Regions from separate parts of the Salinicola sp. MIT1003 genome, predicted to be linked through region 2. Evidence: predicted binding sites of a transcription regulator. Region 2 holds the regulator's gene; each other region holds the start of a gene.
What was found. The regulator PhoB, encoded in region 2, activates phosphate uptake and scavenging genes when phosphate is short. The targets are predictions, from matches to a motif close to TGTCATANNNNTGTCANA.
Positions count from the first base shown of each region.

Region 1: the regulator PhoB is predicted to act here: its motif matches at 7,221-7,238, upstream of BC443_RS01965 (glycerophosphodiester phosphodiesterase).
Region 3: the regulator PhoB is predicted to act here: its motif matches at 4,092-4,109, upstream of pstS (phosphate ABC transporter substrate-binding protein PstS).

Region 1 covers NZ_MCAP01000004.1:31,795-41,846, forward strand. Annotated here, with positions in the region: gene nagZ (beta-N-acetylhexosaminidase) at 1-985, shown strand, start outside; gene BC443_RS01950 (hypoxanthine-guanine phosphoribosyltransferase) at 1,061-1,633, shown strand; gene BC443_RS01955 (pyruvate, water dikinase regulatory protein) at 1,722-2,555, opposite strand; gene ppsA (phosphoenolpyruvate synthase) at 2,833-5,205, shown strand; gene BC443_RS01965 (glycerophosphodiester phosphodiesterase) at 5,330-7,144, opposite strand; gene BC443_RS01970 (porin family protein) at 7,322-7,921, opposite strand; gene BC443_RS01975 (hypothetical protein) at 8,242-8,610, shown strand; gene acnB (bifunctional aconitate hydratase 2/2-methylisocitrate dehydratase) at 8,771-10,052, opposite strand, start outside.
Region 2 covers NZ_MCAP01000007.1:48,056-58,107, reverse strand. Annotated here, with positions in the region: gene cysZ (sulfate transporter CysZ) at 1-553, shown strand, start outside; gene BC443_RS03635 (superoxide dismutase) at 850-1,461, shown strand; gene BC443_RS03630 (siderophore-interacting protein) at 1,649-2,698, shown strand; gene BC443_RS03625 (M23 family metallopeptidase) at 2,929-3,867, opposite strand; gene BC443_RS03620 (methyl-accepting chemotaxis protein) at 3,883-5,553, opposite strand; gene phoR (phosphate regulon sensor histidine kinase PhoR) at 5,674-7,026, opposite strand; gene phoB (phosphate regulon transcriptional regulator PhoB) at 7,035-7,724, opposite strand; gene ubiA (4-hydroxybenzoate octaprenyltransferase) at 7,877-8,800, opposite strand; gene BC443_RS03600 (chorismate lyase) at 8,938-9,495, opposite strand; gene BC443_RS03595 (FAD-dependent oxidoreductase) at 9,626-10,052, shown strand, end outside.
Region 3 covers NZ_MCAP01000020.1:10,015-20,066, reverse strand. Annotated here, with positions in the region: gene BC443_RS09655 (beta-ketoacyl-ACP synthase III) at 1-12, shown strand, start outside; gene BC443_RS09650 (VacJ family lipoprotein) at 12-758, shown strand; gene BC443_RS09645 (response regulator) at 763-1,914, shown strand; gene BC443_RS09640 (STAS domain-containing protein) at 1,907-2,413, shown strand; gene BC443_RS09635 (Bcr/CflA family multidrug efflux MFS transporter) at 2,665-3,879, shown strand; gene pstS (phosphate ABC transporter substrate-binding protein PstS) at 4,199-5,242, shown strand; gene pstC (phosphate ABC transporter permease subunit PstC) at 5,349-6,287, shown strand; gene pstA (phosphate ABC transporter permease PstA) at 6,304-7,155, shown strand; gene pstB (phosphate ABC transporter ATP-binding protein PstB) at 7,176-8,000, shown strand; gene BC443_RS09610 (AI-2E family transporter) at 8,180-9,286, shown strand; gene trxA (thioredoxin) at 9,483-9,806, opposite strand; gene cysB (HTH-type transcriptional regulator CysB) at 10,048-10,052, shown strand, end outside.

The sequences.
Region 1 (10,052 bases), on a different contig from region 2:
TGTCGAAGGCACTCGGCTACGTGATGAAGAGCGGCAGTTGATCTCTCGTGCAGAGGTTGGCGGCGTACTGTTGTTTGCTCGAAATACACCGGACGTTGCCACTACCCAACGGCTGATCGGCCAGATCCGCAAATGTCGTCCCGATATCCTGGTCGCCATCGATCAGGAAGGTGGTCGGGTGCAGCGATTGAAGGAAGGAGTGACACAAATTCCGTCCATGGCCACGCTGGGGCGGCAATTCGCCGAGTCTCCCGAAGCGGCGCTGACGCTGACGCAGGACACTGGCTGGCTGCTGGGCATGGAGATGGCGGCCTGCGGCTTCGATGTGACCTTTGCCCCGGTTCTGGATCTCGACGACGACCAGTCGCCGGCCATCGGTTCGCGGAGTTTTTCGCCGGATCCCGAGGTGGTGACAGCCTTGGCTGGCGCGTTCATCGAAGGGCTCCACGAGGCGGGAATGGTGGCGATCGGCAAGCATTTTCCCGGCCATGGCGGAGTGCGCCAGGATTCCCACTTCGATGTCGCGGAAGACCCACGCTCGCTGGCGGAGCTGCGCGAGCACGATCTGATTCCTTTCGCCCGGCTGGCCGGCAAGCTGGATGGCATCATGCCGGCGCATGTCATCTATTCGGCCTTCGATGATCGGCCGGCCGGATTCTCGCCCAGTTGGCTCGGCATGCTGAGGGAGGAGCTGGGTTTCAAGGGCACCATCTTTTCGGATGACCTGACCATGGCCGCGGCGCACGCCGCCGGATCGCCCCGCGAGCGGGCCGAGGCTGCCTGGAGCGCCGGCTGCGACATGGCCGTGATCTGCAACGCGCCCGATGCGGCGCGCGAAGTCGTTGCTGCCTGCGAAGGCCGACAGGCCCAGCGTATCGCCAAGCTTCGCTATGCACGCGCGCGTCCCAGCCTCGAATCGCTGGCCGCCATCTCCCGGTGGCGGCGCACCCACGTACGTCTGGAAGCGCTCAGCGAATCCGAATGACGTGCACCGTTTTTCGTTCTTCGGCGGCAGTATCCGATGGTCTGCCGCCGCTCATTGCATGGTGAATCATAAACGATGACTCAATCCCCACCGATCGATGCCCTGAGCTCGATGCAGGAAGTCATGGACAGTGCGGACTGTCTGATCGATCAGGCACAGGTCGAGCGAGCGCTGGACCGCATGGCGGCCGATATCACGCGCGAACTGGGAGACAAGCTGCCGGTTTTCTACTGCGTCATGAACGGCGGTCTGATCACCACCGGGCATTTGCTGACGCGGCTCGGGTTTCCCTTGGAAGTCGATTACCTCCACGCCACGCGCTATCGCGGCGGGATGCGAGGCGGCGAGCTGTTCTGGCGGGTGTCGCCGGAAGTGCCCATGGCCGGTCGTCACGTGGTGATCGTCGATGACATCCTCGACGAGGGCGCGACACTGGCGGCGATCCTGGATTACTGTCGGCAAGCCGGCGCGGCGAGCATTTCGACAGCGGTGCTGGTCGACAAGCGTCACGATCGCAAGGCATCCCCCGATCTCAAGGCCGACTATTGCGGGCTGGAAGTCGTCGACCGCTATGTCTTCGGCTTCGGCATGGACTACAAGGGGTACTGGCGTAACGCGCCGGGAATCTTCGCGCCCAAGGGGATGTGACGGCACGCCCGACCCGTTGGCGAATCGCCAGCCCGGCGTGCTCGGGGGCTGCCATTTCCCAATCTTCTCCTGCTCCGATTCGGCCCGCTCAGCGCGGGCTGAATCGTCTCTGCAGTCCGGTCTCGTTCATCATCCGCGTCGAGATCTCCTCGATCGAAAAGCGGGTGGTATCGATGTAGGGAATGTTGTGACGCCGGTAGAGCGCTTCGGCCTGGCCGATCTCCTGCATGCATTGGTCCATCGAGCAGTAACGGCTGTCGGGCCGACGTTCGGTACGAATGGCCGATAGCCGACGAGCATCGATGGTCAGCCCGAACAGCTTATGGCGATGCTTGGCCAGCGATGGCGGCAGGTTGAGGATGCCGTTGTCGTCCAGGTCGTCTTCCGTCAATGGATAGTTGGCTGCACGGATGCCGAACTGCAGTGCCAGATAGAGCGAGGTCGGCGTCTTGCCGCATCGGGAGACGCCGATCAGGATTACGTCCGCCTCCTGGTACTGGTGCGTGCGCGCGCCGTCGTCGTTGTCCAGCGCGAAATTCACCGCCTCGATCCGATGCATGTAGACATCGTCGCGGCCGATCGCATGCGTACGGCCAACGGTATAGGTCGAATGAGTCTCCAGTTCTTCTTCCAGCGGAGCGAGAAAGGTGGAGAAGATATCGACCTTGAATGCCGATGCCTGGGAGACGATGTCACGAATCGCCTGGTCGACGATGGTATCGATGACGATGGGGCGCATGCCGTCGCGTTCGCCGGTCGCTTCGATGATGCTGACCAGCGAACGTGCCTTGTCGAGGGTGTCGATGTAGGGCTTGGTGACCTGGATGAAATCCGTATTCTCGAATTGCGAGAGCAGGCTGCGACCGAGCGTTTCCGCGGTAATGCCGGTACCGTCGGAGATGAAGAAAGCAGTGCGGGGCATGGCATTCATCCGTGTGTGTCGAAGGCTCATTGTCGGCCGAAATTCCCTGTTCGGGCAACTCGCTGGCATTCTGGGCGCGGCTTGCCGTGGCTGACTACAGGAATCCTGAAAACCTCGGGATTCTTGTAGAAATACTCCAAACTCTACGCCCTTAAACTTCTGGCTAAGCCGAAAATCGCCTGTTAGCTTCTGGCCCATCGAGGTGCAGCGGAACGCGCCATATACCGTTGAAGAAGGTCCGTGGACCATGGCCGGACGAGACGACCAGGAGATGACTTTGGAACCGTTCATCATCACTTTCGAGCAATTGGGAATGTCCGACGTCGAGCGCGTCGGTGGCAAGAATGCGTCGCTGGGAGAGATGATCTCCAACCTGGCGGACGCTGGCGTCACCGTGCCGGGCGGGTTCGCGACCACGGCGCATGCCTATCGCGAATTTCTGGCCCATGACGGCTTGAACGATCGAATCAACGCAGAGCTCGCCAGGCTCGACGTCGACGACACCGAAATGCTGGCCAAAGTGGGTGAGAAAGTCCGGCAGTGGGTGATCGACACGCCGTTGCCGCCCGCCTTCGAAAGTGCGCTGGCCGACGCCTATCAGACGCTGCAGGCGAAGCACCCCAATCTCAAGGTGGCGGTGCGCTCTTCGGCGACGGCAGAGGATCTGCCCGATGCCTCGTTCGCCGGGCAGCAGGAAACCTTTCTCAATATCGACGGCTTCGACAACGTCAAGCGGGCGGTCCACGAAGTCTTTGCCTCGCTGTTCAACGACCGCGCCATCTCCTATCGTGTCCACCGCGGCTACGCTCACGAGAACGTGGCGCTTTCCGCCGGTGTGCAGAAAATGGTGCGCTCCGAGACGGCAGCGTCCGGCGTGATGTTCACGCTTGACACCGAATCCGGCTATCGGGATGCGGTTTTCGTCACCGGTGCCTGGGGGCTGGGCGAGACGGTCGTGCAGGGCGCGGTCAACCCTGACGAGTTCTACGTTCACAAGCCGACACTGGCCGCCGGCAGGCCTGCCGTGCTGCGCCGTACGCTGGGTTCCAAGCGGATCAAGATGGTCTACACCGATGACGCCGCGGCGGGGCGGTCGGTCAAGACCGTCGATGTCGCCCATGCGGACCGTCAGCGGTTCTGCCTGAGCGATGAAGACGTGATGGAGCTGGCGCGCCAGGCCGTGACCATCGAACAGCACTATGGTCGGCCGATGGATATCGAATGGGCGCGTGACGGCGACGACGGCAAGCTCTACATCGTCCAGGCCCGGCCGGAAACGGTGGTGTCGAATCTGGAAGGCGGCACGCTGGAGCGGTTCACGCTCAAGAGCAAGAGCCGCGTGCTGGTCGATGGCCGCGCCATCGGTCAGCGCATTGGCCAAGGCAAGGTCAAGCTAGTGGAATCGCCGGAAGACATGCACAAGGTGCAGACCGGCGACGTGCTGGTGACCGACATGACCGATCCCGACTGGGAGCCGATCATGAAGCGGGCCTCCGCCATCGTCACCAATCGCGGTGGTCGAACCTGTCACGCGGCGATCATCGCCCGCGAACTGGGCATCCCGGCGGTAGTCGGCTGCGGCGATGCCACCGAACTGCTGGAAGACGACATCGAGGTGACCGTCTCCTGCGCCGAGGGCGACACCGGCCATGTCTATCAGGGCAAGCTCGAATTCGACTGCCAGACCACCAGCGTCGACGCCATGCCGGAAATTCCGTTCAAGATCATGATGAACGTTGGCAATCCGGACCGGGCCTTCGCCTTCGCGGGGCTGCCCAACGAAGGTATCGGGCTGGCGCGGCTGGAGTTCATCATCAATCGCATGATCGGGGTGCATCCGCGGGCGTTGATGGACTACGACAAGCTCTCGCCTGACCTGCAGCAGACCATCGATCTCCGCACGGCAGGCTATGCCGATCCGGTCAGCTTCTATGTCGACCGGCTCGTCGAGGGGATCTCCACCCTGGCGGCGGCGTTCTATCCCAAGCGCGTGATCGTGCGGCTGTCGGACTTCAAGTCCAACGAATACGAGAATCTGATCGGCGGCAAACTCTACGAGCCGGGCGAAGAGAATCCGATGCTCGGCTTCCGTGGCGCCTCGCGCTACATCTCCGACGATTTCCGCGCCTGTTTCGAGCTGGAGTGCCGGGCCTTGAAGCGCGTTCGCGACGAGATGGGACTGAACAACGTCGAGATCATGGTGCCGTTCGTGCGCACGCCCGCCGAAGGCAAGGCCGTCGTCGATCTGCTCGAAGCCAATGGTCTCAAGCGTGGAGAGAACGCTCTCAAGATCATCATGATGTGCGAGCTGCCGTCCAACGCGCTGCTGGCCGACGAGTTCCTCGAGCACTTCGACGGCTTCTCCATTGGCTCCAACGACCTGACACAGCTGACGCTGGGACTGGATCGCGATTCCGCCATCATCGCGCATCTGTTCGACGAACGGGATCCGGCGGTCAAGAAGCTGCTGTCGATGGCGATCCAGGCCTGCAAGGCGCAGGGCAAGTATGTGGGGATCTGCGGTCAGGGCCCGTCGGATCACCCGGAACTCGCCAAGTGGCTGATGGAGCAGGGGATCGATTCCGTGTCGTTGAATCCGGACGCGGTGCTGGAGACCTGGTTCATGCTGGCGGGCGAAACATTGGGCTGAGCCCGACGGCAGAACCACCGAGCCGGCGCGAGGATATCGTGCCGGCTTTTTCCTGCGCAGACATATCGTTCAGGCCGTTGGCGTTGGCGTTGGCGTTGGTGTCGGTGCCGCGAGCCGCGTTGCCTCAGGTGCGAATCCAGTTGCGCAACTTCACCAGCAGCAGTTCGCCGTCGGACATCTCGCGGCGCGCTTCCAGAATGTCGGTCAACGCGTCAGGGCGGTCGGTAATGATGTTGTCGACGCCCATGTCGATATAGCGCGACATGTCGCCAATACCGTTGACGGTCCATACCGCGACTTCACGGCCCGTGTCGTGGATGGTTCTCAGCAAGCTCGGTGTGGCCTGAGTGTGGCGCAATCCGATGATGTCGGCATCGGTAGTATTGAGCGCGCCAGGCAGCACGAACTGCATAAAGAGCGTGGTGCGGATGTCGTCGTCGATCGTCTTGACCCGTTCGATGACCTCCGGCGACAGCGAGGCAAGGACGGCCCGGTCTGTCATGTCGGCGGCGTTCAACTGCGCGATCACCTTGCGGGTCAGTTCCTCGGCCGTGCCGGGGGCGGGCTTGAGCTCGACGTAGAGCCCGATACGGCCCCGCGCGTTGTCGAGAATCTGCTGAAAGGTCGGGATGCGTTCGCCGACGAAGGCATCGCCGAAGTAGGATCCCACGTCGACCTGCTCGATCTCCGCCAGCGTCATGTCGCTGATCCGGCGGTCGACGCCGGTCAGGCGGCTCAGATTATCGTCGTGGGACACGACGATCCGGCCGTCACCGCTCAGACGCACGTCCAGCTCCAGATAGTCGGCACCGTCGGCAATAGCCTGGTTCATCGATGCCAGCGTATTCTCCGGCGCTACCAGCGAACTGCCGCGGTGGGCGGTGATGGTGACATGGTCGTTGATCTCGAAGCCGTGCAGTATCCAGCCCGCCTGGCCGAGCGCAAAGATCAGCAGCAGGATCTCTGCGCCCCAGGCGATGACACCGGAACGGTGGGGCGTCGCGGCGGGGCGAAACACGGTGGCGCGTCCCACGGCGCGGTGATAGAGCGTGATCACCAGCATGCTGTTGGCCGCGATACCCAGGAACGTGAGCGCGATGGTGGCGACGATATACAGCGCCAGATAGGTCAGCATGGCAGGTACCAGCACGCTGTTGCGTTCCGGTAGATGGCCGAGCAGTACGCCGCCCAGAGCATTGAAGCTCAAGGAGAAAACGATCGGTATGGCTGCCACGAGCAGCGCGATGCCGACCACCAGCAGTGCCATGGGGAGACGTCGCCCCTGGGTCAATTCGCGGCTGCGCTTCAGTGCGGCAACGGGCTTGAGGTCGTCGAGCATCATCGCCGGCAGCGCCAGGAACCAGCGAAAATAGAGAGCGGCGCTCAGCAGGACGAGGATCAGGAAGATGGGTGTGGCGACGGCCAGGAACTCCCACAGGACCGGCGGTTTGAGATGAATCAGGATGTAGGGTTCGATATCGCCGAGCATGGCATCGTAGAGATGAGCCAGACCTACGGCAAACGGCGCGGCCAGCAGCAGATGGCTGCCTACCTGAAGAAAGGTGAGCGTCACCAGCGCCGGGAATCGGCGCAGCAAGTGCCATAGCGAGCCCATGGCCGCCCGATAGCGGTTGCCGGCCGGGTTCGAGACGACGAGCATCATCCCGGCCTGTTGAAGGAAGATCACCAGAAAGCTGAGCCCAGTCGCCGTGAGCAGCCAGAGTAATCCCCAGGGCGAAAGCGCAACGTCCATGATCTGACCGTTGCTGAGCACCGGGCGGCCGATGCGGTGAAGCAGGCCGGAGAGGGTGTTGGCCGACAACGGCACCCAGACGGCCGATGCCAGCAGCGTGAAGAAGAGATGGAAAGCGACCAGCGAACGTAGATGGGCGCGAATCTGTCGGGCGATGTCCTGAATCAGTGATCGAGGGGCTAGCATGGCTTGGAGGCGGCGTTCCTTCCTGAATCGAGTGAGCGCGGCGGAATGACCGCAAGGATGAATGGATTGTCAGTGTTGTCGTCAAACCGTCATCCGCGCAAGTCCAGGCTTGTCTGGCATCGAACGAAAAAGCCGCCCTTGGCGGGCGGCTTGAGACGGTTCCGGGACAAGCACTGCCTAGAACTGCCAGCCTACCGAGGCGGTGAACGAATCCACTTCGTAATCGCTGTCAAAGTCGTAGCGTTCGTATTCCGCACGCAACAGCAGCGGATGGAAGTTGAGCTGAGCGCCGGCGCCGTAAACGGGATCGATGCCGTCGTTGTCGTCCAGATCGATCGAGGCGTTACCAAGATGACCATCGACATCGGTTTCCCACTTCGCCATGCCCGCCTTGGCGAAAAGCTCGAACCAGTCGGTAATCGGCAATTTCCCGACCAGGCTGAGGCCATAGGCCTTGCTCTCGAGGTCCGTGTTCGATACACCATTTCCCTTCAGCTCGACCTTGCCGAGATCGGCGTAAAAGGCCTCGGTGGCGAAATAACGGCTGTATTCGTAGCCGACGAACGCCTTGTAGACGTTGTCGTCGTCATCGACATCGAAATCGTCGCTGCCGGATTCGATGAAGTCGCCGACATCGCTGTCGTCGTTCTTCAGCGAGCTGAAACCGGTCCCCACGCCAAGATAGAGGCCGTCGGCGTTGGCGGCCTGGGCCGGCGGGGCCAGGGCAATCAACGATACGGAAGCCAGGGGGAGAGCGAACAAAGCCTTGAATTTCACGTTGTAACTCCTTGTGGAAACTGTCGCGGTCCGTGTGTCTATAGCGATATCAAGCCTTTAGCATGAATGGTCTGCTCGGCCAATCATGAGAAGGTATGCAAATCACGATTTGACCAGACCGTGGCGCATATTGTCAGAACAGCGATGAGACGCATAGCCTTACGTACTCCCCGTGATGACAGGAATGGCCCGGGCAGACATCGAAATCGGAATGACAGCCGCTGGAGAGCAGGATAATCATCACGCCTTGCTTGTGCTTGCCAGAAGCTTTCCCATGGCCGACAGTCACTTGTATCAAGTTTCCCATCAGGTCGAATGCCATGTTCTCTACTATCAAACGATGGTTGCCAGCTGTCCGGGCGCATAGCAGGAAGCGCATCATCATCTGTGGCAGCGACAGCGCTCACTATGGGCTGTTGCAACGACTTCGCTCGCATTGCGATGTCCTCGCGCTCGTCACCACCGAGCCCTGGCAGCACAATATTCGTCTCGATGACGTGCCGCTTCGCTATCCCAGCGAAGTGCCATCTCTCTACCGTCGTCTATCCATCGACTGCCTGGTCATTGCCACGGAAGACGATCGCCTGGAAATAGAGCGTGCCACTGCCGACGATGCGCATTGGCAGCCACAATGGCGTATCGGCGAGTCGCTACTGGAAGAACTCGATGCCGGAGACAGGCGGCGTTAGTTCCCGGCTCGCGGTCTGCTCGGTACCTGCAAGACGAAACCGGGCGTCTGGTGAGGTGACGAGATGAGGAGATGACGGGAGGAAGAGACAAAAAAACGCCCCGCATGGCGGGGCGTTTCGGTGACCTCTTCTTGAAGCTGCGAGCATCGGAAGAGACGTGTCAGGCTTCCTGGGCGACCGGAATGACAGTAGCGGCCGCTTTCTGGAAATCCTCTATCTCATGGAAGTTCAAGTAGCGATAGATTTCTCCCGCCATGGCATTGAACTCGCCCATGGTAGCCTTGTACTCATCGACCGTTGGCAGGCGGCCTTCGACGGCAGCGATCGCCGCGAGTTCTGCCGATGCCAGATAGACATCAGCGCCGTCGCCCAGACGGTTGGGGAAGTTACGGGTAGAGGTGGATACGACGGTGGATTTCGGCGCCACGCGTGCCTGGTTACCCATGCACAGCGAACAGCCCGGCATTTCCATGCGCGCGCCAGCCTTGCCGTAAATACCGTAGTAACCTTCCTCGGTCAGTTGATGTTGGTCCATCTTGGTCGGCGGCGCAAGCCATAGTCGTGTCTTCAGGCTACCGGCGGGCTGCTTTTCGAGCAGTTTGCCGGCGGCACGGAAGTGACCGATGTTGGTCATGCACGAACCGATGAACACTTCATCGATCTGCGTGCCGGCCACTTCGGAAAGCAGTCGCGCGTCGTCCGGGTCGTTGGGCGCGCACAGCACCGGCTGGTCGATCTCGGCCAGGTCGATCTCGATGACCGCGGCGTATTCAGCGTCGGCATCGGCACGCATCAGGCTCGGGTCGGCCAGCCAGGCTTCCATCGCCTCGATGCGGCGCTCCAGCGTGCGGCGATCGCCGTAGCCTGCGCTGATCATCCACTTCAGCAGCGTGACGTTGGAGTTCAGGTACTCGGTAACGCTCTCTTCACCCAGCGTAATGGTACAGCCCGCTGCGCTACGCTCGGCGGACGCGTCGGAAAGCTCGAACGCCTGCTCGGCGGTGAGATCTTCCAGACCTTCGATTTCCAGAATACGGCCGGAGAAGATGTTCTTCTTGCCGGACTTGGCCACGGTCAGATGGCCCTGCTGGATGGCGTAGTAGGGAATCGCATGGACCAGGTCACGCAGGGTGATGCCCGGCTGGCGCTCGCCCTTGAAGCGCACCAGTACCGATTCCGGCATGTCCAGCGGCATCACGCCCGTTGCGGCGGCAAAAGCGACCAGGCCCGAGCCCGCCGGGAAGGAGATGCCCATCGGGAAGCGGGTGTGGGAGTCGCCGCCGGTGCCGACCGTGTCCGGCAGCAACATGCGGTTGAGCCAGGAGTGAATGATGCCGTCGCCGGGACGCAGCGAGACGCCGCCACGGTTCATGATGAAGTCGGGCAGGGTGTGATGCGTCTCGACGTCCACCGGCTTCGGGTAGGCCGCCGTGTGACAGAAG
Region 2 (10,052 bases):
GCTGACCTGGCTGGAGTGGCTGATCTGGCCGCTGCTGGTCGTCGCCCTGGCGCTGATCGTCTTCTTCACCTTCACCCTGGTTTCCAACCTGATCGCGGCACCGTTCTACGGCTTTCTGGCCGAGAAGGTGGAAACGCGCGTCACTGGCCGGCCGCCAAGCGACGAGCGCGGGCTGATGAAGGCCGGCGTCGATGCGCTGGGGCGGGAACTGGTCAAGCTGGGCTATATCCTGCCGCGCATGGCGGTTCTGTTCCTGATGGGATTCGTGCCCGGCCTCAATCTGATCACGCCCTTCCTGTGGGCGGCGTTCTCCGCCTGGATGATGGCCGTCCAGTATCTCGACTACCCGATGGACAACAACCAGGTCGGGTTTACCGACATGCGTCGTCGCCTGCGCGCCCGCTGGTGGCCGACGCTGACCTACGGCGCCTGCATGTCCATGGCCACCTGGGTGCCGGTGCTCAACCTGATCCTGCTGCCCGGTGGCGTTGCCGGTGGCGTCATGCTGTGGGACCGCTATTACCGCAACATGGTGCCGGCCGTGAGCCGCTGAACGCGGGCCGCTGAGCGCGGGCGGCTGCCCGGCCGGCGAGAAAAACGCCGGCCGGGGTTGAAAGCGGCACCGTTGCACGCCATGTAGGAAGGTACGGCACGAGGGTTTGTCGAAGGTCCGGAGCCAGGCGCATCGGGGATTCTACAAATCCTAGTGAAATCAAAGCGATAGTTTTCCCGAGCAGCGCCATATCTGAGTCGGGTTCGCTTGACACTGCCATGCGTTGCTCACTATTTTGATTCACCCGAGAGGCGCCCACGTCGGGCAATGCCTCCTCACGAAAGGGAGTTTTGATCATGGCTCATAGCTTACCGTCGCTACCCTATGCGTATGACGCGCTGGAACCCAAGATCGACGCGATGACGATGGAGATTCACCACACTCGTCACCATCAGACTTACGTCAACAACCTCAATGCCGCGCTGGAAGGTACGGGTCTCGAGGACGTGCCGGTCGACAAGCTGATGGCCGATATCGAGAAGGTTCCGCAGGACAAGCGTCAGGCAGTCATCAACAACGGTGGCGGTCACGCCAACCACTCGCTGTTCTGGACCGTGATGTCCAAGGACGGCGGTGGCGAGCCGACCGGCAAGGTCGGTGAAGCGATCAGCAGCGAACTCGGCGGCTACGACGCCTTCAAGGAAGAGTTCAAGAAAGCTGCAGCCGGTCGTTTCGGCAGTGGCTGGGCCTGGCTGGTCGTGACTCCGGATAAGAAGCTCAAGGTCATCAATACCCTGAACCAGGACAGCCCGCTGATGGAAGGCCTGACGCCGATCCTCGGCCTGGATGTCTGGGAACACGCTTACTACCTGAAGTATCAGAACAAGCGTCCGGATTACATCGCCGCGTTCTTCGACGTCATCAACTGGGACGAAGTCAATCGTCGCTATGCCGAAGCCACCGCCTGATCCTTGGCGCTGACTGTCTCGGCATAAGCCAGTTCGAGATGCCCCCGCTTCGGTTTCATCCCGGAGCGGGGGCATCTTGCATCGATTCCCACCGCCAGCGCTTTTCTGATAGGCTGACGACATAGGCCTCCCGCCGATTCCAAGCTCCGCACGCCACCGCCCCACTGCTGCAAGACGATCCCACATCATGACTGCACTTCGCTGCGACGCCACTTTGACGCTCACCGATGTAAATAATTTTCAATTGCGCCTGAGAGCGTTTCTGGACGAGTACGACGTCGCCTATCGAGCCGACGACATCCTAACGGTGATTGAGCTGCCCGGGGGCGAGGCGCATTTCGCCGCGATCCGCGTGGGATTGCACATGGAAGCCCGTGCCGAGGCGCGGGATGGCCTGGAGACGCTGCGGGGCATCATCGAGCACTACGTGTCGCTCTTCGCGGGAGAGAACGCACTGCCGCTCCACTGGCACGGCGATGTCGTCGCGGCTCCGACCTTCGCCAATTTCCGCGAGATGCGGGTGACACGGATCGAGGATCTGAGCCCCAGTATCCGGCGGCTGACGCTGAGTGGCGAGAACTTGGCGCGCTTCGATCATCCGGAAGAGTGGCACGTGCGCCTGCACTTTCCGCCGGCCGGCATCGAGCGGCCGCAGTGGCCGCGGCCTACCGCGGAAGGCGGGACCCAGTGGCCGCCGGAAGAGGAGCGCGCCGAGATTCGCTACTACACCATTCGTCGCCTGGATGTCGCTCGCGGCGAGGTCGAGATCGATTTTCTGCTGCACGAGGCGCCGGGGCCGGGAGGCGATTTTGCGCGGCGTGCCAGGCCGGGGGATCTCTGCGGCATGGCCGGGCCTTACGGACGCGGCGTCGCCGAGGCCTCGCACTATCTGCTGGCCGGCGACGAAACCGCCATTCCGGCGATTTCTCGCCTGCTGGAGACACTGCCGGGGCACGCCCGTGTCGAGGCCTGGCTGGAGGTCGAATCGCCGGTCGATGCCCTCGAGCTGCCGGTACCCGACCACTGCGACGTGCAGTGGCGCTATCGCTGTCGCGGCTTTGGGCCCAGCGAGCAGCTTGCCGCGGCGGTCGCCGAGGCCATCCCCGCGACCCGCGACGATCTGTTCGTCTGGTTCGCCGGCGAGGCGGATGTCAGCCAGCGCCTGCGCAAGCGGCTCAAGCAGGAGTTCGGGCTGCAGAAGGGGCAACATCTGGTCACGGGCTACTGGAAACGCTGAGCTTCGTCTGAAAAATGTCTGCGCTCGCCCATACGGCGTTAAAAATCGGCTCACTGAACTTCAGTTCAGAACGTCCGGAGGACGACCCGAAGGGCGAGCAGAGCGAGTCAAGTGCTCATTTACACCCACGTAAACTGGTGCGCCAGCCCGGTCCGTTTTCGCCAATTTTTGCCTTAGCTACGCGCCCCGGTCTTGCCATCGCTCGCCGCTTTTTCAGACGAAGCTCGGGCTCATTTAGCCCTATCGAGTACCAGCAGCGGGTCGATACGCGTATCGAACCAGTTCATGCCCCAGTGCAGATGCGGCCCGGTGGCGCGGCCGGTCGCCCCTACCGCGCCGATCACGTCCCCCTGTTCGACGCTGTCGCCGACTTCCACGTCGATTCGCGAGAGATGAAGGAAGTTGGAGCTGATGCCGTAACCGTGATCGAGCAGTACGGTGCCGCCGGTCAGGTAGAGATCGTCGGCGAAGGTGATCACGCCGCTGGCCGGCGCCTTGACCGGCGTGCCCTCGGCGGCGGCGATGTCCATCCCCGAGTGGGCCGACCCCGGCGTGCCGTTGTAGACGCGCTGGTTGCCGAAGCGCCCGCTGATACGGCCCTCGACCGGCCAGACGAAGGTCTGGGCGAAACCCACCCGGTCGTCGTTGCGGGTACGCTGGGCGCTGACGGCGGCCTGCTCGCGCTGGATGCGTTGGGCGATTTCCGGTGGCGGCGAGACGGTCTTGGGCGGCACGCCATCGATGCGCTCGATCGGCCAGTCCCGGGGCGTGATCGCCACCGATACCTGACGCTCCCGGCCGTCCGGGGTCACGACATCGACGCGCTCGGCACCGCTGGCATCGCGACCCACGCCGAACACCACGGTGCCGTAGCCGGTGACGCGAAGCTTTCGTCCCGCTGTCGTCACCTGGCTGCCCGGCGGCACGCGACCGATCACCATCGACCCCTGCTGGACGCTATCGGGAAAGGTGATCGGGATGGTATCGATACGAGCGGTGTCGGCGCGGACGCTGGCGGTAACGCATGACAGCAGCAGGGCAAAGATGGTGGTGCCGAGCAGTCGGCGCCACGAGGAAAGGGAGAGAATGATCGGCACCTGGTCGAACTCCGTATCGCTGGATGCCGCCACCATAACCCGATGCGGTGGCGGGGGAAACGATGATGGCAACCAGCCGAGATCCGGTTAGAAGGACTTCCAGTCGTCGTTATCGTCTCGCGTCGAGCGTGAAGCCGATGTCGTGCTCGGCGCGGGCGTCGGTGGCAGTTTCGGTGTCGTGGTCGACGCCATCGGCTGACGGTAACCCGACATCAGGTCGTCGTATTCGACGCTCGCGACCCTGAACCCGGCCAGCGCCTGTTCCAGCGTCGCGACCTGCGCGTTGAGCGTGGAGGCGGCAGCGGATGCCTGCTGTACCAGCGCGGCGTTCTGCTGGGTCACCTGATCCATCTGCACCACGGCTTCGTTGACCTGGTCGATCCCGTTGGACTGCTCGCCGGAAGCGACCGAAATCTCCTCGATCAGATCGGTCATGCGGGCAACGGCAGTGACCACGCGGCGAATGGTGTCGCCGGCCTGGCCGACGATCTCGGAACCGGCGTTGATCTTGCGATTGGAGGCATCGATCAGCTCGCGGATCTCGCGGGAGGCATCGGCGCTGCGGCTGGCCAGCGTGCGCACCTCGTTGGCGACCACGGCGAAGCCGCGGCCCTGCTCGCCGGCTCGCGCCGCCTCGACGGAGGCGTTGAGCGCCAGGATGTTGGTCTGGAAGGCGATCGAATCGATCACGCCGATGATCTCGGTGACCTGACGCGAGCTGTCGGTGATGCCCTGCATGTTGGTCACGACCTGATCCATCATCTCGCCGCCTTCCGTCGCGGTAGTACGCGCCTCGCCGGCCAGATTGCTGGCCTGGCGGGCGTTGTCGGCGTTCTGGCGTACGGTCTGGGTCAGCTCTTCCATGCTGGAAGCCGTCTCCCCGATGGACGCGGCCTGTTGCTCGGTTCGCGCTGCCAGGTCCTGGTTGCCGTCATGGATCTGACCCACGCCGACAGTGATTGTCATCGAGGCGTGGCGAATGTTGCCCATCGATTCGGCCAGATGCCGTCGCATGCCTTCGATGGCCGCGAGCAGGCTGCGCTCGTCGCCCGGCTTCACGTTCAGCGAGGTGGTGAGATCGCCCTCTGCCATGCCCTTGATCGCCTCGCGGGCCTGATGCGGGTCGCCACCGATATCGTCCAGCACGTTGCGGATGATCCAGCCCATGATCAGCGTGATGATCACGCCGATGACACCGGCAATCAGGCTCATCTTGAGAACGCCGGCCCAGAAGGCGTGCTGGATGTCGCTGATGTAGACGTTGGCGGCGAGATACCAGTCCCACTCGGGGACGTAGCGCACGTAGTTGATGCGTGACACGTCCTCGCCGTCGGCATTGGTGGAGGTGTACTCCAGCGTACCGTCGTCGGGCGAGTCCGCCAGCGCCTTGAGCTCGCGATAGAAGTAGACCCCGTTGTCGTCGCGGAACCCGCTCATGTCGCTGCCGATCTCGCGCTTGGGGTGGTAGACCAGGTGGATATCGCTGTCGAAGGCGTAGACATAGCTGCCTTCGAGATCCAGCGCCGAGAGGTTGCTGCGGGCGAATTTCTGGGCCGCTTCTGCGGTGAACTCGCCATTATCGGCGCGTTCGACGTATCGCTCGACCATCGTCTGGGCGCTGCCCACGAAGCTTTTGAGACTGTTCACGCGTTCGGCCATCAGCGTCTCGCGTTTCTCCAGGGCCATCCAGCCCACCAGAATCAGCATGCCCAGCCACATCAGGCCAACCGTGATCCAGAGTTTTTGTCGCATCGTCATCGTAGGGCCATCCTTGTTGATCGTGGGAGCGCAATTCATATAAACAAATAGTGAATTGCCTCCACTATCGGCCGCGAACGATGAAGGTTGAGAAAAAACTGAAAAACCAGGCAGAGCGCGTCAGACCGGCGTTTCGGGCAGATCCGGAGCGGGTCGGGAGGGGGCTGGCGCCAGGCGCGAGGCCGGAAACACGCAGCGGAAACGGGCGCCGAGACCGGGGCGGCTGACGATCTCCAGATTGGCATCATGGCGAAGCAGCACGTGCTTGACGATCGCCAGCCCCAGACCCGTACCGCCGGTCGCGGCGCTGCGCCCTTTGTCGACGCGATAGAAGCGCTCGGTCAGGCGGGGGATATGGATCGGGTCGAAGCCGTCGCCGTTGTCCTCGACTTCGATGGCGGCGCCGTCGTGCCAGGGCTTCCAGCGCAGGGTGATGGTACTGCCCTCGGGCGTGTAGCGGACGGCGTTGAACGCGAGATTGGAGATGGCGCTGCGGATCTCCTTGGTGTTCGCCAGCAGCCGTCCCGACGCCTCGGCCTCCACCGCCACCTGATGCCGGCCGGCGCTGAGATCGCGGGCATCGCCGGCGATCTCCTCGAGTAGCGCGACCACGTCGAGCACGTCGCGATCGTCGTCGGGGCTGTCGATCTCCAGACGAGACAGCAGCAGCAGATCCTCCACCAGATTCTGCATCCGGGTGGTCTGGGCCTGCATCTGCGCGAATCCGCGCTGCCAGCGCTCGGGGAGCTGGTCGGCATGGTCGAGATAGGTCTCGAGATAACCGGCCAGCACCGTCAGCGGCGTGCGCAGTTCGTGGGAGACATTGGCCACGAAGTCGCGGCGCATCATCTCCAGTTGATGCAGGCGGCTGACGTCGCGGGCCATCAGCAGGCGCTCGTTGTCGCCGAACAGGGTGAGATGGAACTGCAGGGTGCGGTTGGCCTGGATCGGCGAGGGAATCAGCAGGGGCTCGCTGTAGTCGCCGTTCTCGAAATAGGCGATGAAGCGCGGATCGCGCAAGAAGTTGGTGATCGGCTGGCCGCGATCGTGATCGGGTTGCAGGCCGAGCATGTCGCAGGCGGCACTGTTCCACCACTCGAGATCGCCGTTGGGATCGAGCATCACCACGCTGTCGCGCATCGCCTCGCAGGAGTCCTGGATACGGCGCAGGATGTCGCGCAGGCGCTGCTGCAGCTGCGTCTGGGCCTTCTGATAGTTGTAGAGCCGGTCGAACAGGTCGCCCCAGACGCCGGTGCCGGGTGGCGGCGCTTCGCGGGGATTCTTCAGCAGCCAGACGTAGAGCATGCGCACGTGGCACAGATGCAGGAAGACATAGAGCCCGAGCCCGGCCGCCAAGCCCCATCCCAGCCCGGCGAACAGCTCGCCGCCCAGCTCACCGAGCAACAAGCCTATCGCGCCGAGCCCGAACAGCATGTAGCCGAGGCGCCACAGTTCGTTGATCCAGTAGCGCACGTCCTATCTCACTCCCGGGTCGAGAAACGGTAACCGGTGCCGCGCACGGTCTGGACCAGATGCTGGTGCGCCTCGCCCAGGCATTTGCGCAGCCGGCGGATATGGACATCGACGGTACGCTCTTCCACGTACACGTTGCCGCCCCAGACCTGATCCAGCAGCTGGCTGCGGGTGTAGGCGCGCTCCTGGTGGGTCATGAAGAACTGCAGCAGCCGATATTCGGTGGGGCCGATCTCCAGCGCGCCGCCGTGGGAGGTGACGCGGTGGCTGGAAGGATCGAGACGCAGGCCGGCGACCTCGACGGCTTCCTCGATGCCCGGCGGCGTCGCCCGGCGCAGCACCGCCTTGAGCCTGGCCACCAGCTCACGGGGCGAGAACGGCTTGGTGATGTAGTCGTCGGCACCGGCTTCCAGCCCCTGCACCTTGTTGTCCTCCTCGCCCTTGGCGGTGAGCAGGATGATCGGCATTTCGGCGGTGGCTTCCTCGCGCTTCAGGCGTCGGGCCAGCTCGATGCCGCTGGTGCCGGGCATCATCCAATCGAGCAGGATCAGATCGGGCTTCTTGTCCAGCGCCATGGCGTGGCCGGTCTGGGCGTTTTCCGCCTCCAGCACGTGATAATCGGCCATCTCCAGCGCCACGGCGATCATTTCGCGAATGGGTGCTTCGTCGTCAACGATGAGTACGGTCTTGGAGCTCATGCGCATGCCTCGGGTGAGCCGCCGGGGAGCTTTCCCTCATGTGCGATTGGCGCACCGGGATCCCTTCCGGCCGTGACAGAACGGTGACGATTACATCGTGAAAATATGACAACGATATGACAACCGCGCCAGCGGGGTCAGTCTCGTCTTGGTCAGACCAGTGGCCACAGGGCGAGAACCAGCCCCGCGAACAGCAGCAGACCGGACCAGAAATTGTTGAGAAAGGCACGGAAGCAGGCATCACGCTCGCGTTCGCGGATCAGCCACTGCTGGTAGACGAAGGTGGCTGCCATCGCCGCCAGCCCCAGCCAGAAGAACCCGTCCAGTTGGGTCCGGGTGCCGACCCAGGCCAGCAGCGCCAGGGTCAGCAGCTGCAGCAGACCGATGATCCGCTTGTCCCACCGGCCGAACAGCCGGGCGGTGGACTTGATCCCGATCTTGATGTCGTCGTCGCGATCGACCATCGCGTACTGGGTATCGTAGGCCACGGTCCAGGCGACATTGGCGACCAGCAGCAGCCAGGCGTCCAGCGGAACCTCGCGACTCACCGCCATGAACGCCATCGGAATGCTCCAGGAGAACGCCATGCCCAGCACCACCTGGGGCAGGTGGGTGTAGCGCTTCATGAAAGGATAGATCGCGGCCAGCGCGACGCCGACGAAGGAGAGCAGCACGGTGGCGAGATTGGTCAGGCAGACCAGCACGAACGACAGCGCCACCAGGCCCGCGAACAGGATCTTGGCCTCCTTCTCGCTGATCCGCCCGGTCGCCAGCGGGCGCTCCCGGGTGCGTTTGACGTGGCCGTCGAGATGGCGATCGGCATAGTCGTTGACGACGCAGCCGGCCGCGCGCATCAGGTAGACCCCGAGCACGAAGATGATTAGCGTGGCGCGATCCGGCAGGCCGTCGGCGGCCAGCCACAGCGCCCACAGCGTCGGCCACATCAGCAGCCAGGTACCGATCGGCTTGTCCAGCCGCGTCAGGCGCAGGAAGTCGGGCAGGCGGGCGAGGCCGCGGGGGAGAGCGGGGGGACCATCGCCGCGGGGTCGGGCGGCTGAATCGTTGGCGCTGGACATACGAATCTCCGAAACGGCAAGGCCTGAAAATCGCCAACGACTTTACTGCAACTGGGGCCTCGCTTCGAGGCTGGATGGGCAATCGGGCCGGATCGTCGTCCGGGTCGTGGACCGCCGTTCAGGTCGTGGATCGTCGCTCAGATCGAAGAAAGGCCCAGGTCCTCGGCCATTTCCCGCTGGAAGCACTCCTGGACCAGCAACTGGATGGTGCCGTGGCGAAAGCGCGAGCGGCGCAGCCAGAGGCCAGCGCCAGCGGGCGAGACCCGCGCTACCTCGATCGGATCGCGCTGGAGATCGTGCTGGGCGAACAGCCAGCTGCCCAGCGAGCGTTCCCCCAGCGTTCGCAGGCGGCGGTAACCGATGCGATCCAGCGGCGCGATCGAGCGCGCCGCGACCCAGGGCCGTTCGCCGCTCATCAGCAGCACCTCGCGCACCCAGGCCACCTCGGTGGGAGCCAGGCCCAGGGCCTGGGCTTCGTCGCGGCGCGGCCGCTCGACGCCCTGGTGTACCAGCTTGACCCGGAACGGGCGCGCGGACGCCGCGATCAGCCGTGCGGTAAGGGAGTCGGTGGAGGCCACCCACTGCCACCAGGCGGTGCTCATGCGAGGGCGCTGAGCGGCGGCCGGCGTCCAGCGGACCCAGCGCCAGGATCGTTCGGCGGGTGACAAGGCATGGCAGTGACAGGCTGGGGGCACGCGAAACGACTCCATGAGCAGCACCATGGTAAGCACCGTGAAAAATGCCGGGAACCGCAGGGTGACGCGGCTCGAAGGCAGCGTAGTGTACCATGAGGCCTCGAAACGACCGACCGAACGAGCCCCCGTAATGAGTCAATCCGATCATTCCACTGCGCCACTGACGATCATCGGCACCGGCATGGCCGGCCTGGGCCTGGCCCGGGCGGTGCGAAGCCACGATGCCGAGCGGCCGATCACCCTGATCAGCGCCGACAGCGGCGAGGACTATACCAAGCCGCTGCTCTCCAGCGCCTTCACCAAGCGGCAGACGGCGGAAAGGCTGGCGATACGCGATGCGGTGGGCGTGGCCGAATCGCTGCAGGTCCGGGTTCGCATCCATACCACGGTGGACGCCATCGACACCGCCAATCGCCAGCTGCGAATCGGCACCGAAATCCTGCCCTACGGCCAGTTGGTACTGGCCACCGGCGCGGTGCCCCGGCAGCCGTTCGACGTGTCTCCCGCGCTGCACGATCGGGTCTTCCAGATCAACGATCTCGACGACTACCGGCGGC
Region 3 (10,052 bases), on a different contig from region 2:
AATGCGTGTTAATGAAATCGATCCATTGGCTGGGCGGCGTCTGTGTCGCTGCAGCGTTGAGCGGCTGCGCCTCGACGGGGCAGGATTCCAATCCTCAGGACCCTTGGGAAGGCTTCAACCGGGGCGTCTATCAGTTCAACGACACGCTCGACCGCTATGCGCTGAAACCGATCGCCCAGGGTTACGACACGGTCACGCCGGATCCGGTTCAGGATGGTGTCGGTAACTTCTTCTCCAACCTGGGCGAGATCCGTACCGTCTTCAACAGTATTCTCCAGTGGCAATGGAGCAATGCTGGCGTGGCGTCCGGCCGTTTCCTGGTCAATACCATTCTGGGCGTCGGCGGCGTTCTCGACCCGGCCACGCGAATGGGCCTGGACGAAAACGAGGAAGACTTTGGCCAGACGCTGGGTGTCTGGGGTGTCGATTCCGGCCCCTACCTGGTACTGCCGATTCTGGGGCCGAGCACCGTTCGCGATACCAGCGGTCTGCCGGTCGATATGTACACCTATCCGGTCACCTATGTGGAAGAGGATAAATGGCGTTACGGCCTGACCTTCCTGCGCTACGTGGATCTGCGTGCCAGCCTGCTCGACCAGGAGGCGTTGATTCAGGGGGATCGCTACAGCTTCATTCGCGACGCTTATCTCCAGCGTCGGCAGTTCGAGGTCACCAACGGCGCGGCGGGGGAGGATCCGTTCGCCAGCGGCGGTTTCGGTGACGATTTCGAATATAGTGAAGACGACTTCGCCGAGTAGACCCGTGTCCAATACGCTGTCGGACGAGTTGCCCGTGATCGGGCTGATCGATCTGCCCGGGCCGGATCGCGAGCGGCTGGCCGAGGAGCTTTCTCGCCTCGACGTCGAGGTGCGAGTGGCCGTCTCGGTCTCGACCTTGCCGGCGCACTGCGATCTGGTGGTCGCGCATGTGCGGGCCGTCTCCCACGAGGGCTGGGAACAGCTCGCCGTCGGGCGTCCGACCATCGTGATCAGCGAGAGTCGTCGCGATGGCGATCTGCACAAGGCGCTCGATGCAGGCCTGATCGACTATCTGGTCGAGCCGCTGAAGCATGCCGATATTCTGCGGCGTCTGGTCGAGCGAGCCCTGGAACTGGATCGGCTGTCGCGCGATCATAACCAGAGTCGGGCAGAGCTCGAGGCGCTCAACGAACGTCTCGAGAAGCATCTCGCCATGCTGAGGGACGATCAGCGTGCGGGAGGCCATGTGCAGCGCAAGTTGCTGCCGCCCCAGGGCGTTACGCATCTCGGCGTGCGCTGTGACTACTGGTTCGCGCCGTCGTTGTACCTGTCGGGCGATTTTCTGGACTTTCAGCGCTGCGACGACCGCTACAGCTTCTTCTACTTTGCCGACGTCGCCGGGCACGGCTCCTCGTCGGCGTTCGTTACCGTGCTTCTGCGGTATCTCTGCAACCGCTGGCTGGCCCAATGGCGCACATTGTTGCCGGAGGCGTTTCCGTCCCGATGGTTGGGCGAGCTCAATCGCGAGTTGCTCGAGACCGGAATCGGCAAGCATGCGACGGTCTTTGCCGGGGTACTGGACCACGAGCGTCGTTTTCTGCACTATGCGCTCGGCGCCCAGTTGCCGATGCCGATCCTCCAGGCCGAGGGGCGTAGCGCTTATCTAGGAGGCGAGGGGCCACCCGTGGGGTTGTTTCCCGATGTCGAGTACCCCATCTATGGTTGTCCTTTGCCGGAGTCGTTTCGACTCTGGTTCTGCTCCGACGGCATTCTCGAGTGTTTGCCGGCGGGGTCACTGGACGCGCGGCTCAAGGAACTCGAACGCCGCACGACACACTGCACCAGCGTCGACGATCTGAGGGAAGGGTTGGCGTTGGGGGATCCTCTGCCGGATGATCTCAGCATGATGACACTGAGTGGTTTCGACCATGATTGAAGGGCGAATCAAGGCGGCCTTCGAGTCGGGCGTATTTGTGCTCAAGCTGTGCGGTGACGTGCGGCTGACGCTGTGTGCCACCCTGGATGCCGAGGCCCAGCGCCTGGCGGAACTGCCGGGGCTGCGTGCGGTGATGGTCGACCTGCGCGAGGCAACCAACGTCGATTCGACCGCGCTGGGTTTTCTGGCCAAGGTGGCAATGGCCGTACAGGGGCGGCTGGATGATCCACCCACGATCATCGCCGAACATCCGGACGTGCGACGCATGCTGGACGTGATGGGGTTCGCGCGTTATTTCACGCTGCTGGAAGCTCCGCTGACCGAGCCATCGGAACTGGACGAGCTGCCCCATGTCGAGGCGGATGAAAACGACATCCAGCGGCGAATCCTCGAGGCCCACCGCATCCTCATGCGCATGAGCGAGCACAATCGGCACGAGTTTCAACCGTTCGTCGAGCTGCTCGAGTCACAGCGCACAAACGCGCCATCGCGCGGCTGATCGCGATCGGGCTCCTAGCGTGACGAGTTGCCACGCCGGTAGCAGAAGCACTAGCCACGAGTCGGATCCGGACAGCCTTCGGCGGTCGCTTCAGGATCTTGTTTCGAGTGTTATGTTGTGACTATCGGGTTTCGAACCTTCGCGCCTTGCCGCTTTGGCAAGGCGTTTTTTGCGTGATTTTCCATGGGTTCCTTCCAGTTTGTCTCCGGCAGGAAAATCGGAGTGAGGCACCGGAATATTAAGGAGAGAGTGTGACGACTTTGAGCGCACGCCGTCTGGCGTTTTTGGTCGCGGCCAATACCGCACTGGCGCCGCTGGCGATCGATGCCTACCTGCCGGCGATGCCGTCACTGGCCGCTTCGATTGGTGCCAGCGTGCATCACACGGAACTATCTCTCAGCGTCTTTCTGCTCGGCTTTGCCCTGGGCCAGCTGATTTGTGGGCCGCTCTCGGATCGATTTGGCCGCAAGCCGGTGTTGATGCTGGGTCTGGGCGTCTTCTTCATCGCCAGCCTGGCGCTGACCCAGGTGGGCTCGCTGGCGACGCTGTGGGGGTGGCGGTTCGTGCAGGCGCTGGGCGGCGGAGCATGCGTGGTGAACTCTGCGGCGATCGTGCGCGACCGGTTCAGTGGCCGCGAGGCAGCCAAGGTGATGTCCACCATGGTGATGATCCTGATGATGGCACCGCTGGTGGCACCCGCCATCGGTAGCGCGCTGTTGCACCTGACGGACTGGTGGCTGATTTTCCTGTTTCTCGCCGTCTATGCCGCGTTCGTGTTGTGGCTTTTGGGTCGTTATCTTCCCGAGACCCATGGACGCGATCCGCAGGCGCCTTCGGCACGCCAGATCCTCGGCAATTACGTCAGCGTGCTTCGGCATCGCGAGGCGATGGGGTATATCGGTGCGGTGTCGATGTCGTTTGCCGGCATGTTCGCGTTCATCACGGGTTCTCCTTATCTCTACATGGAGCACTACGGGCTTTCGACCACGCTCTATCCTTTCGTCTTCGGCGCCAACATTTTGATCATGGCGTCGTCCAGCCGGCTCAATATCCGGCTGCTGAAGACGCGCACGCCGCAGCAGAACCTGCTCCTGGGGCTGGGGGTCCAGCTCACGGCGGGGTTACTGCTGGTCGCCATGGTGGCGACAGGACTGGACTCCATCTTCACCGTGGCGCCGCTGATGGTGGTGTTCGTGGGCATGCAGGGGCTGATCAGTCCCAACGCGATGTCGTCGATGCTGGATCATTTCCCGCGCATGAGCGCGACGGCGACCGCGTTACAGGGCTGTCTGCAGTTTACTTGCGGCGCCGTCTCGGGGGCGCTGGTGGGGGCCTTCGAACTGGCCAGCGCCTGGCCGACGGTACTGACGATGCTGGGCGCCACGCTACTGGGCAACATCGCCGTTCGCGTGCTGGCTGGCCGGGCGCTCAAGCGCCGTGTCGTGTCTGACGAGATGACATCCTGAGCCGTTACCCTAAACGGCGAGATCGTTACTCGATTTGACGTTTGTCATCCTGTTGTCATCAAACCTTGCCACTGTGGTGGCGCGAAGGTTGTCACGGTAATGCTCCGTCAAAGAACCATCGACGATCCTGAAGACTTCAGGCAATCGTTCGATGGTTTTTTCGTAAAAGGGCGGGCACGACCTCGAAACCTTCGCGATAGTTGCTACATCGGTGTCATAAAACTGTCACGACACTGAAGTACGGTGTGTGCTGAGAGTGTTGGCAACCTTCGCAACGTCGTTATCGCTCACGCATTCAAGGTGGAAACAGGATATCGCTATGCTTAAACACGTCTTCGCAACGCTCATTTCCGGATCGCTGGTTCTGGGTGCCGCTGGTGTTCAGGCCCAGGAAGCCATTACCGGCGCTGGCGCAACCTTCCCGTACCCGGTCTATTCGCAGTGGGCGGACGCCTACCAGGATGAATCCGGCATCGGCCTCAACTATCAGGCGATCGGTTCCGGCGGCGGCATTCAGCAGATCGTCGCCAAGACGGTCACCTTCGGCGCCAGCGATGCACCGATGACCAAGGAAGAGCTCGACAAGAACGGTCTGATGCAGTGGCCGATGGTCATGGGCGGCGTAGTCGCGGCATTCCACGTCGAAGGTATCGAAGGGGGTTCGCTCAACCTGGATGGCCCGACGCTGGCCGACATCTACCAGGGCAAGATCACCAGCTGGGACGACGAGGCGATCGCCAAGCTGAACCCGAACATGGATCTGCCGGATACTCAGATCACGCCGGTCTACCGTGCGGAAGGCTCGGGCACCAACTTCCTGTTCACGCATTACCTGTCCCAGGTCAGCGAAGATTTCGCCAACACCGTGGGTGAGGGCAAGTCCGTCGCGTGGCCGGCTGGTGTCGGCGCCAAGGCGAACGCTGGTGTCGCCAGCCAGATCGCCAACACCAATGGCGCGATCGGTTATGTCGAGTTCGCTTACGCGGCCCAGAACGACCTGAGTCTGGTACACCTGAAGAACCAGGCCGGCAAAGTCGTTGCGCCGAGTATGGAGTCGTTCATGGCTGCTGCCGCCAACGCCGACTGGAAGGCCGCGCCGGGCATGTATCTGGTGCTGACCAACCAGCCGGGTGACGAAAGCTGGCCGATCACCGGTGCGTCTTTCATCCTGATGCACAAGGAAGTCCAGGACGCCGACGCTGCGCGTCAGGCACTGGAATTCTTCGACTGGGCCTACAGCAACGGCAGCGAGATGGCTCAGGAACTGGACTACGTGCCGATGCCGGAGAACGTCGCCGAGATGGTTCGCGACAGCTGGAGCGAAATCCAGGGTCCGGATGGCGGCGCTGTCTGGAACCAGTGATCCCTGCATGACATGCCGCGACGGTGAGCGGGATACCGCCTCCGTCGCGGCGCTGTATCGAATGCCGCCGGTTGGTGGCATGTTGGCAAGTCGATGAGGAATGAAGATGGCCACCTCCAACGCGATTCAAGCCAGCGGCCTGGGACATCTCAGCGATGCTGCCCGCAAGCGGCTACGACGCAAGGCGCGCATCGATGTATGGTTCGAGCGCACGCTGTTCGCGTTCGCTTTTGCCGTGCTGCTGCTGCTTGGTGCGATCATCGCGTCGTTGATGTTGTCCAGTTGGCCGGCGATCCAGCGTTACGGCCTGGACTTTTTTACGGAAAACCGCTGGGCGGCCAACGTCGAGGTCTTTGGCGCGCTGCCGGCAATCTACGGGACGCTGTTGACGTCGTTCATCGCGATCGTCATTGCCGTGCCGGTTTCTTTCGGCATCGCTATCTTTCTGACCGAGCGATGCCCGGGGTTCCTGCGTCAGCCGCTAAGTACATTGATCGAGCTGCTGGCCGGTATCCCTTCGATCATTTACGGCATGTGGGGCATGGAGGTGCTGGCACCGTTACTGCGCACCTGGTTTCCCTCTGTCTTTCCCGCCGGTACCGGTCTGACGACGGCGGGCATCATTCTCGCGGTGATGATCATTCCCTTCATCACGGCGGTAAGCCGAGACGTGATCAACACCGTGCCCGCGGTCATGCGCGAGTCCGCCTACGGGCTGGGCTGCACGACCTGGGAAGTGACGCGGCGCGTGATTCTGCCGTCGGTGAAAGGCGGTCTGGTCGGCGGTGTCGTTCTCGGTCTGGGGCGTGCGCTGGGCGAGACCATGGCGGTGACGTTCGTGATCGGCAACAACCTGTTCCTGAATACCACCTTGACCGGGCAGGGCACGTCGATCGCGGCATTGATCGCCAACCAGTTCTCCGAGTCGGACGGCACTCAGCGCTCGGCGCTGCTGGCGCTCGGCCTGATTCTGTTCCTGATTACCTTTGCGGTACTGGCTTTCGCGCGCTATCTGCTGCGCAACAGTACCGGTCGCCACGCGTAAGCGGCAGGAGAGAGCCATGAATATCAGTCAAACGCCGCTTTACCGCCGCCGCAAGCGGCTCAACCAGCTGGTGATGCTGCTCTGTCAGCTGGCCACCGTGATCGGGTTCGTCTTTCTGTTCGCGATCCTCTTCACGCTGGTGACCAAGGGCATCGGTGCGATCTCGCCGTCGACCTTCGTCGAGCGTACGCGGATGACCGGCGGCGGCCTGGGCAATGCGATCTGGGGCACGTTCATCATGACCTGCGCCGCGACCCTGATCGGTACTGTCATCGGCGTCGCGGCGGGTACCTGGCTGGCGGAGTACAGCGGCAAGGGGGTGATGGCGAAGGTGATTCGCTTCATCAACGATATCCTCCTGTCGGCACCGTCGATCATCATCGGCCTGTTCATCTACGCGGTGGTCGTCGTGCCGATGGGTAACTTCTCCGCCTGGGCAGGGGTGCTGGCATTGACCGTCATCATCGTGCCGGTAGTGATTCGCTCCACCGAGGACATGCTGCGTCTGATCCCCAATTCGCTGCGGGAAGCCGCCGCTGCGCTGGGCGCCCATCGCTGGTGGATCATCGTCCGTGTCTGCTACAGCGGCGCTCGTGCCGGCATCCTGACCGGTATCCTGTTGGGCTTTGCCCGTATCAGTGGCGAGACGGCACCGCTGCTGTTTACATCGCTGAATTCCAATCAATGGAATTTCTTCGACCTGGGTAGCGAGATGGCTAACCTGCCGATGACCATCTACCAGAACATGACGATCAATGCCTTCATTCCCGATCTGGTTGCACTGGCCTGGGGCGGCGCATTGATCCTGACCGCTGCCATCCTGATTCTGAACATTGCGGCGCGCTATTTCTCGCGCCAGCGTTCCTGATTTCCAGCTGCGAGACTGCCATGACAGCCGATATTTCTCTCAAGCAGAAACGCGACGCCGATCCCGTCGATGCGACGCCTGCTCCCCAGGTTGCTACCAAGCTGCGGGTGGACGATCTGAGCCTCTATTACGGCAAGTTCCAGGCGCTCAAGAACGTCTCCATGGAAATTCCCGAGCGCCAGGTCACGGCCTTCATCGGCCCCTCGGGGTGCGGCAAGTCGACGTTGATTCGCTGTTTCAACCGCATCCATGATCTTTACGAGGGGATCCGGACCGAGGGCCAGATCCTGCTCGACGATCACGACATCTACGATTCGGGCGTCGATCTCAACCTGCTGCGCTCGCGGGTCGGGATGGTCTTTCAGAAACCGACGCCGTTCCCGATGTCGGTCTTCGACAACGTCGCCTTCGGGATTCGTCTCTACGAGAAGCTCTCGGCCCGCGAGCTCGAAGAACGGGTAGAGTGGGCGCTGCGCAAGGCGGCGCTCTGGAACGAGGTCAAGGACAAGCTCAAGCAGAGCGGTCAGGCACTCTCCGGCGGGCAGCAGCAGCGGCTTTGCATTGCCCGCACCATCGCGGTGAAGCCGGAAGTGATCCTGCTCGACGAGCCGACATCGGCGCTGGATCCGATCTCGACCGGGTACATCGAAGACCTGATCAACGAGCTCAAGAAGGACTACACGATCGTTATCGTGACGCACAACATGCAGCAGGCAGCCCGCATCTCGGATATCACCGCCTTCATGTATCTGGGCAGCCTGATCGAGTGTGACGACACGACCAAGATCTTCACCCAGCCGAAGGAATCCCGGACGGAGGACTACATCACCGGCCGTTATGGCTGATCGCCGAGGATCAGTCATCGATCAAGGTTGGTAGACACGTCCGGGCTCTGGCTCGGGCGTGTCTGCATTCAGCGTCTGGATAAAGAGGATATTGCCGACACTTTGCATCGTGGCAACGAACCCGTGCGAGGATCATGCTACTGTCTCGATTCACAGGATGTGTCACTAGGATTATCACTATGTCGTCCGGGCAGGAACCCACGTTTCGGAACGTTCCCTTCAATCTGATGCTGACGCTGGCGTCGCTGACGATCATCATCGCCGGGATACGCGCCGCCGAAAGCCTCATCATCCCGATACTGCTGTCGCTGTTCATCGCCGTGATCTGCGCTTCGCCAGTCCACTGGCTCTATCGCCGAGGGGTCAATCCCTTCGCGGCCGTACTGATCACGCTGCTGATACTGGGCGGGTTGCTGGCGCTGTTCGGCACCTTGCTGGCCAACAGCTTCGCGATGTTCATGGACAGCTGGCCGGAAACGCAGAAGCAGCTCCAGGGACACTATTTGACCCTGCTGGAGTGGCTGGCCAACCAGGGGTTGTCCGTTTCGCCGCAGCAACTCTCCAACATGGTCGACGACTCCAGCGACCAGAGCTGGGTTTCCGGCTTTCTCAGCGGTCTGGGCCTGGTCTTGTCCCAGAGCCTGGTCATTCTACTGATGGTCAACTTCATGCTGTTCGAGACGCTGGATTTTCGCCAGAAGGTGGCCAGGGCACTGACCAATCCGGGGCCGAGTCTGGAGCGGTTCACCGAGTTCAGCTACAACCTCAAGCGCTACATGGCGGTAAAGACCGTGATCAGCCTGATCACGGGGGTGCTGGTCACGATTTCGGCATGGCTCGTCGGGGTGAAGTTCGCGCTGCTCTGGGGGGCACTGGCTTTCATTCTCAATTACATTCCCAATATCGGCTCGGTGCTGGCCGCGGTGCCGCCGGTCCTGCTGACACTCGCGATGCCGGACGGCGGGGTAGTGAAGGCGCTGATCCTGTCGGGTACCTATCTCACCATCAACTTCATTCTTGGCAATATCGTCGAACCCCGCGTCATGGGCCGAACGATGGGGCTATCGACGCTGGTCGCATTTCTTTCCCTGGTGGTCTGGGGGTGGGTTCTGGGGCCGGTCGGCATGCTGCTGTCGGTACCGCTGACGATGACGCTCAAGATCGCGTTGGACAGCCATCCCGAGACGCGCTGGATCGCCAAGATGTTGAGCCCCTCGGAGCGTAGACGGCGGCGTCAGCGCAAGGCTCAGGAAGCGCTGGATGAGCTGGAGGAAGAAATCGAGTAGCGATCAGGTAGCGTCAGGCACCGGAGATTCGACCGGCCAGCCCAGTTCGAGAGCAGGCTGGCTTGGCCTCTCGAGGTTCCGACTGCCGTTCGGTTACCCGGCGACCGGAATGGCGGCCATGAAAAAGCCGCACTCACGAGAGTGCGGCCTTGAGAATATGGCGAAACCGAGACTATCTGTCGGCGGTCTGCCGGTATCAGCCGTTCTGTTCGAGGAACTGCGTCAGCTGGGACTTGGACTGCGCGCCGACCAGCGAAGCGACCTTGGCGCCGGATTTGAACAGCATCACCGTGGGAACCCCGCGCACCCCGTGCTCGGAGGCGATCTCCGGGGCGTCATCGACGTTGACGCTGACGACCTTGATATCCTCGGCCTTTTCATCGGCGACTTCGTCGACGACGGGCGCCATCATCTTGCAGGGACCGCACCAGGGCGCCCAGAACTTGAGCAGAACGGGCTTGTCCGAATTCAGCACTTCCTGTTCGAAATTGGCCGTGGTGACATCGACGTTGTTGGACATGACGTTAACTCCTGTAGACATTGCGCTCTTACCGAGCTTATGGCGTCGATGTTAGCCCTTGCATGGGATGCTGGCAAATATCCTGGCTTATCGAAACGATAGCGCCAAGTTATTAAAGGTCATTTTTTCATATCCGGAATAGCGTTTTTTGGCCTTCACGTGCTGCCACTTATTGCGTAAAGTAATCTTTAAATCGTTTCTTATGCCATTTTTGGTGAGTCGGGAAGCCACGAGGTCGCTTATGAA